Mesorhizobium opportunistum WSM2075: one gene and its partner. The protein of the gene in region 1 binds, or shares a complex with, the protein of each later gene. Links are inferred from orthologs where the notes say so. Each region holds a gene or a part of one and is shown in the gene's direction. Other genes may lie near its edges.

Region 1 (2,701 bases):
CCCCTTCGGGTCGAGATGATGGGGGCAGAGCCGGCGGTATTCGGCAATTGCCCTGAGCGCCACCGGCAGCACCGGCACCAGCCGTGTCTTGCCGCCCTTGCCGGTAACACGCAGCACGGTGTCGGCTTCCGACGCCAGATCGGCGCCGGCGAGGCCAAGCGCTTCCGAAATGCGCAGGCCGGAGCCATAGAGCAGCGTCAGCACGGCGGCGTTGCGGGCGGCGATCCAAGGTTCTTCGGCAAGTTGGCCTTCCACCGACACCACATGTTTGGCATCGCTTGCCGTCAGCGGCTTGGGCAGGGATTTGGGCTGGCGCGGCGCACGCAAGGCTGCCGCCCCGGCGGCATTGGCGAGGCCACGCCGTTCGAGGAACCGCAGCAGCGAGCGGATGCCGGCGAGACCCCGGCCAAGCGTGCGGGCGCCGGCGCCGGCGTTGCGGCGGGCGGCGAGAAAGCCGCGCAGGTCGGCCGGGCGCAGATTGGCAATGTCGGAAATGCCGGGCGATCCGCCGCAATGGCCGGTGAGGAAATGCAGGAACTGGCGGGTGTCGCGCTCATAGGCTTCCACCGTCTCGGGTGACAGCCGACGTTCTCGCGCGAGCATCTTCAGCCAGCCTTCGCGTGCTGCCTGCAGATCGGGTTTTGCCGGGATGAGGAATTCCTGCATGGTGTCGTTCCGGTTCGCTGCCATTTTCGGGCACCCGGGTTAGGAAGCGGTGAAGAGGCCGTCATTGAAATCGCAGCCCTGTGGGGCTAGGAGACAGTCGATCGGTGGCAAATCCAAACCTTGGTGATTGGCTCCTGAACCGCCTTGCGTACTGGTCACCGTAACGGAATGGATCCTCGGGTCTGCGCAGTCGCTTCGCGCCTGCTCCGCCCGTGGATGACGAAAGTAAAGCGCCATGAGCAAGCCGCAAAACCCCGTCCAGATGGCCGTGATCGGCGCCGCCCATGGCATCAAGGGCGAACTCAGGGTGAAGACCTTCACCGGCGAGCCGATGGCGCTGGCCGACTATGGGCCGCTCTATTCCCGGGACGGCCGTGCCTTCCAGATCATCGACATCCGACCCGCCAACACGGTCGTCGTGGTACGTTTCAAGGGTGTCACCGACCGCAATACCGCCGAGGCGCTTGCGGGCACCGAACTGTTCGTCGACCGTTCGATGCTGCCCGACGACGGCGAGGAGGACGAATTCTACCATGCCGACCTGATCGGGCTGGAGGTCCGCGACGATACGGGTGCGGCGCTCGGCAAGGTGGTCGCGGTGCACAATTTCGGCGGCGGCGACATTCTCGATGTGACGCTGGGCGGCCGCAAGGGCGTGCTGATTCCGTTCACGCAGGCCGCCGTGCCGCAGGTGTCGATCGCCGAGGGTTTTGTCCGCATCGACCCGGCTGCGGCCGGGCTTGTCGAGGACGAGGATGGCGAGCCGCCGCGTGAAGAGGATTTCGACCCGAAGGGCCGGCCGCGCGGGCCGCGCGATGCCGGGGGCAACCGGTGACGTTCAAGGCTTCGGTGCTGACGCTCTATCCCGAGATGTTCCCGGGCGCGCTCGGCCTGTCGCTGGCCGGGCGGGCGCTCGAGGCCGGCACCTGGTCGCTGGAAGCAATCCAGATCCGCGACTTCGCCACCGACAGGCATCGCACCGTCGACGACACGCCGGCCGGCGGCGGCGCCGGCATGGTGATGCGCGCCGATGTGCTCGCCAGGGCGATCGACCACGCCTCTCCTGAGGGCGATTTGCGTCCGCGCCTGCTGATGAGCCCACGCGGAAAGCCGTTGACGCAGGCGCGCGTGCGCGAACTCGCCGCCGGGCCGGGAGCCGTCATCCTGTGCGGCCGCTTCGAAGGCGTCGACCAGCGAGTGATCGACGCGCGGGAATTGGAGGAAGTCTCGATCGGCGATTTCATCCTCTCAGGCGGCGAGCCTGCAGCACTTGTGCTGCTCGACGCGGTGGTGCGGCTGTTGCCCGGGGTCATGGGCAATGCGGTGTCGGGCGAAGAAGAGAGTTTTGAAAACGGCCTGCTCGAACACCCGCATTACACGCGGCCGCAGGAATTCGAGGGTCGGGAGATCCCCGAAGTGCTGATTTCGGGCAATCACAAGAAGATCGCCGCTTGGCGGCGGGCGGAGTCCGAGAAACTGACGAAAGAACGCCGGCCGGATCTGTTCGGCGATCAGCCTTTGCTGAAATAGTAGAAGGCTAGGAACAGGCCGACCGCGATGACGAAGCCGCGCACCACGTTCTGCGGCACGCGCTTGGCGATCCACACGCCGGCATAGCCGCCGAGCGCCCCGCCGGGGATCATGACGATCGCCTGCGGCCAGGCGACGACGCCGCCCGAGACGAAGACGACGATGGCGACCGCCGCGATGACCACGGCCAGCATGTTCTTCAGCGCGTTCAGCCGGTGGTAGTCGCCGGCCTGAGTCAGGCCGAGCGTCGCCAGCATCATCACGCCCATGCCGGCGCCGAAGAAGCCGCCATAAATGGCGGTGGCGAACTGCGCCAGCGAACCGGCAAGTGAGCCGACGGCCGCCTCATGCCCTGGTTTCGGTGCCGGCTTCAGCCAAGGCCCGGCGGCGAAAAGCGCCGTCGCCGCCAGCAGCAGCCACGGCACCATGGCGCGGAAGGACGGGTTGGACAGCGCCAGAAGGATGAAGGCGCCGGCCAATGCGCCGGCAGCCGAGATCAGGCACA
Region 2 (3,441 bases), 3.7 Mb from region 1 along the record:
CACAGAGGGAGCGGAATAATGGATCTCAAGATCACAACGCTAGGCGGCAAGGACGCCGGCAAGGTGAAACTCTCCGAGGAGATTTTCGGCCTTGATCCCCGCGAGGACATCCTGCAGCGCGTCGTGCGCTGGCAGCTGGCCAAGAAGCAGCAGGGCACGCACAAGGCCAAGGGCCGCGCCGAAATCGCGCGCACCGGCGCCAAGATGTACAAGCAGAAGGGTACGGGCCGCGCCCGTCACCACTCGGCACGTGCTCCGCAGTTCCGCGGCGGTGGCAAGGCCCATGGCCCGGTCGTCCGCAGCCACGAGCACGACCTGCCGAAAAAGGTCCGCGCGCTCGGCCTCAAGCATGCTCTCTCGGCCAAGGCCAAGAGCGCGTCGATCATCATCATCGACGAGCTGAAGCTGACAGAGGCCAAGACGAAGGCGCTGATCGCGAATTTCGCGACGCTGGGCCTGAGCAACGCCCTGGTGATTGGTGGCGCCGAGCTTGACCAGAACTTCAAGCTGGCCGCGACCAACATTCCGAACATCGACGTGCTGCCCATCCAGGGCATCAACGTCTACGACATTCTGCGCCGCGGCACGCTGGTCCTTTCGAAGGCCGCCGTCGAGGCTCTCGAGGAGCGCTTTAAATGACCGACCTTCGTCACTACGACGTGATCGTCAGCCCGGCGATCACCGAAAAGTCGACCATGGCTTCCGAGCAGAACCAGGTCGTCTTCAACGTCGCCAAGAAGGCGTCGAAGCCGGAAATCAAGGCCGCCGTCGAAGCGCTGTTCGGCGTCAAGGTGATGGCCGTGAACACGCTTGTCCGTAAGGGCAAGATCAAGCGCTTCCGCGGCACGATCGGCCGCCAGAGCGACGTCAAGAAGGCGATTGTGACGCTGGCCGACGGCCAGTCGATCGACGTCGCGACGGGTCTCTGAGCAAGGCCGCGAGGACAACAACAATGGCACTGAAAAAATTCAACCCGGTAACGCCGAGCACCCGCCAGTTGGTCATCGTCGACCGCTCGGGCCTCTACAAGGGCAAGCCTGTCAAGGGTCTGACCGAGGGCCTGACCAAGTCGGGCGGCCGCAACAATCACGGCCGCATCACCGCCCGCTTCATCGGCGGTGGTCACAAGCGTTCGTACCGCATCATCGACTTCAAGCGCCGCAAGTTCGACGTCGTCGGCACGGTCGAGCGCATTGAATACGATCCGAACCGCACCGCCTTCATCGCGCTGATCAAGTACGACGATGGCGAGCTGTCCTACATCATCGCCCCGCAGCGCCTTGCCGCCGGCGACAAGATCGTGGCTGGCGAAGCGGTCGACGTGAAGCCGGGCAATGCGATGCCGCTGGCCTCGATGCCGGTCGGCACGATCGTCCACAACATCGAACTGAAGCCGGGCAAGGGCGCCCAGGTCGCCCGTTCGGCTGGCGGTTACGCCCAGCTCGTCGGCCGCGACCAGGGCATGGCGATCCTGCGCCTCAATTCGGGCGAGCAGCGTGTCGTCCACGGCTCCTGCATGGCCACCGTCGGTGCCGTGTCCAACCCGGACCACGGCAACATCAACGACGGCAAGGCCGGCCGCACGGTTTGGCGCGGCAAGCGTCCGCACAATCGCGGCGTGACCATGAACCCGGTCGACCACCCGCATGGCGGTGGTGAAGGCCGCACCTCCGGTGGCCGTCATCCGGTCAGCCCGTGGGGCAAGCCTACCAAGGGCAAGAAGACGCGGTCCAACAAGGCGACCGACAAGTTCATCCTGCGCTCGCGCCATCAGCGCAAGAGCTAAGAAGAGGTAACGCCAAGTGACTCGTTCTATTTGGAAAGGCCCCTTCATCGACGGCTACCTTCTCAAGAAGGTGGACAAGGTTCGTGAAGGTGGTCGCAATGAGGTGATCAAGATGTGGAGCCGTCGCTCCACCATCCTGCCGCAGTTCGTCGGCTTCACCTTCGGTGTCTACAACGGCCAGAAGCATGTTCCCGTTTCGGTGAACGAGGACATGGTCGGTCATAAGTTCGGTGAATTCGCTCCGACCCGGACCTATTACGGTCACGGCGCGGATAAGAAGGCGAAGAGGAAATAATCATGGGCAAGGCCAAAGCTCCGCGCAGGCTTGCTGACAACGAAGCGCGCGCCGTGTTGCGCACGATCCGTATCAGCCCGCAGAAGCTGAACCTGGTTGCCGCGCTAATCCGCGGCAAGAAGGTCGCGACAGCGCTTTCCGATCTCGAATTCTCGGCCAAGCGGATTTCCGGTACGGTCAAGAAGACGCTGGAATCGGCGATTGCCAACGCGGAAAACAACCACGACCTGGACGTCGATGCGCTGATCGTGGCGGAAGCCTATGTCGGCAAGTCGATCGTCATGAAGCGGTTCCACGCTCGTGGCCGTGGTCGCGCCAGCCGTATCGAGAAGCCGTTCTCGCACCTCACGATCGTCGTTCGTGAAGTCGAAGAAAAAGGGGAGGCCGCATAATGGGCCAGAAAGTCAATCCGATCGGTCTTCGCCTCGGCATTAACCGCACCTGGGATTCGCGCTGGTTCGCGAACACCGGCGAGTACGGCAAGCTGCTGCATGAGGACATCAAGATCCGCAAGTATCTTGAGAAGGAACTCAAGCAGGCCGCGATCTCCAAGGTCGTGATCGAGCGCCCGCACAAGAAGTGCCGCGTCACCATCCATGCCGCGCGCCCGGGTCTGATCATCGGCAAGAAGGGCGCCGACATCGAGAAGCTTCGCAAGAAGCTGATGGAGATGACGAAGTCCGAGACGCACCTCAACATCGTCGAAGTGCGCAAGCCGGAAATCGATGCGACCCTGGTCGCCCAATCGATCGCCCAGCAGCTCGAGCGTCGTATTGCGTTCCGCCGCGCCATGAAGCGCGCCGTGCAGTCGGCGATGCGCCTCGGTGCCGAAGGCATCCGCATCAACTGCGCCGGCCGTCTCGGCGGCGCCGAGATAGCGCGCATGGAATGGTACCGCGAAGGCCGCGTGCCGCTGCATACGCTGCGCGCCGATGTCGACTACGGCACGGCCGAGGCGAACACGGCGTACGGTATCTGCGGCGTCAAGGTCTGGGTATTCAAGGGCGAGATCCTCGAGCACGATCCGATGGCTTCGGAGCGTCGCGCGACCGAGGGTGATGCTGCGCATGGCGGTGGTGGTGATCGCGAACGCGGTCGTCGTCGCGAAAACGCCTGAGACATTTAGGAATTTGGAGTTAGAACGATGCTGCAGCCAAAGCGCACAAAGTTCCGCAAGCAGTTCAAGGGCCGTATCCATGGTACCGCAAAGGGCGGCACCAACCTGGATTTCGGTGGTTTCGGGCTGAAGGCGCTTGAGCCGAACCGCGTCACCGCGCGTGAGATCGAGGCGGCCCGCCGTGCGATCACTCGCGAAATGAAGCGCGCTGGCCGCGTCTGGATCCGTATTTTCCCGGACGTG

The links. Proteins that work in one complex are often made in the same cells at the same time.
Region 2: the proteins of rimM (region 1) and rpsS are in contact, whole or in part, in a crystal structure (PDB 3A1P), measured with the Thermus thermophilus proteins. The link is inferred for Mesorhizobium opportunistum WSM2075 from one-to-one orthologs. Residues at the interface, in WP_008632437.1 of Thermus thermophilus: Val4, Glu5, Ile6, Gly7, Arg8, Arg22, Gly23, Glu24, Val26, Leu84, Glu85, Glu86, Gly87, Arg88, Tyr89, Tyr90, Tyr91, Phe92, Leu94, Asp111, Ile112, Leu113, Asp114, Ala115, Gly116, Ala117, Gln118, Asp119, Val120, Ile122; in WP_011173711.1 of Thermus thermophilus: Lys28, Arg29, Leu30, Lys32, Thr48, Gln56, His57, Val58, Pro59, Val60, Tyr61, Thr63, Met66, Glu73, Phe74, Pro76, Thr77, Arg78, Arg81, His83, Gly84, Lys85, Glu86, Ala87, Lys88, Ala89, Thr90, Lys91, Lys92, Lys93.

The regions. Positions count from the first base shown.
Region 1 is NC_015675.1:1,086,742-1,089,442, forward strand. It holds rimM (ribosome maturation factor RimM), read left to right. Parts: upstream 1-901; coding sequence 902-1,501; downstream 1,502-2,701. Other genes in the region: MESOP_RS05140 (tyrosine recombinase XerC), read right to left, coding at 1-666; trmD (tRNA (guanosine(37)-N1)-methyltransferase TrmD), read left to right, coding at 1,498-2,196; MESOP_RS05155 (sulfite exporter TauE/SafE family protein), read right to left, coding at 2,178-2,701. UniProt on the Escherichia coli protein: One of at least 4 proteins (Era, RbfA, RimM and RsgA/YjeQ) that assist in the late assembly stage of the 30S ribosomal subunit.
Region 2 is NC_015675.1:4,740,627-4,744,067, reverse strand. Bases 729-3,441 are described here. They hold rpsS (30S ribosomal protein S19), read left to right. Parts: upstream 729-1,802; coding sequence 1,803-2,081; downstream 2,082-3,441. Other genes in these bases: rplP (50S ribosomal protein L16), read left to right, coding at 3,226-3,441; rpsC (30S ribosomal protein S3), read left to right, coding at 2,473-3,198; rplV (50S ribosomal protein L22), read left to right, coding at 2,084-2,473; rplB (50S ribosomal protein L2), read left to right, coding at 953-1,786; MESOP_RS22845 (50S ribosomal protein L23), read left to right, coding at 729-929. In the rest of the region: rplC (50S ribosomal protein L3), read left to right, coding at 1-19; rplD (50S ribosomal protein L4), read left to right, coding at 19-639; more of MESOP_RS22845, read left to right, coding at 636-728. UniProt on the Escherichia coli protein: In the E.coli 70S ribosome in the initiation state it has been modeled to contact the 23S rRNA of the 50S subunit forming part of bridge B1a; this bridge is broken in the model with bound EF-G.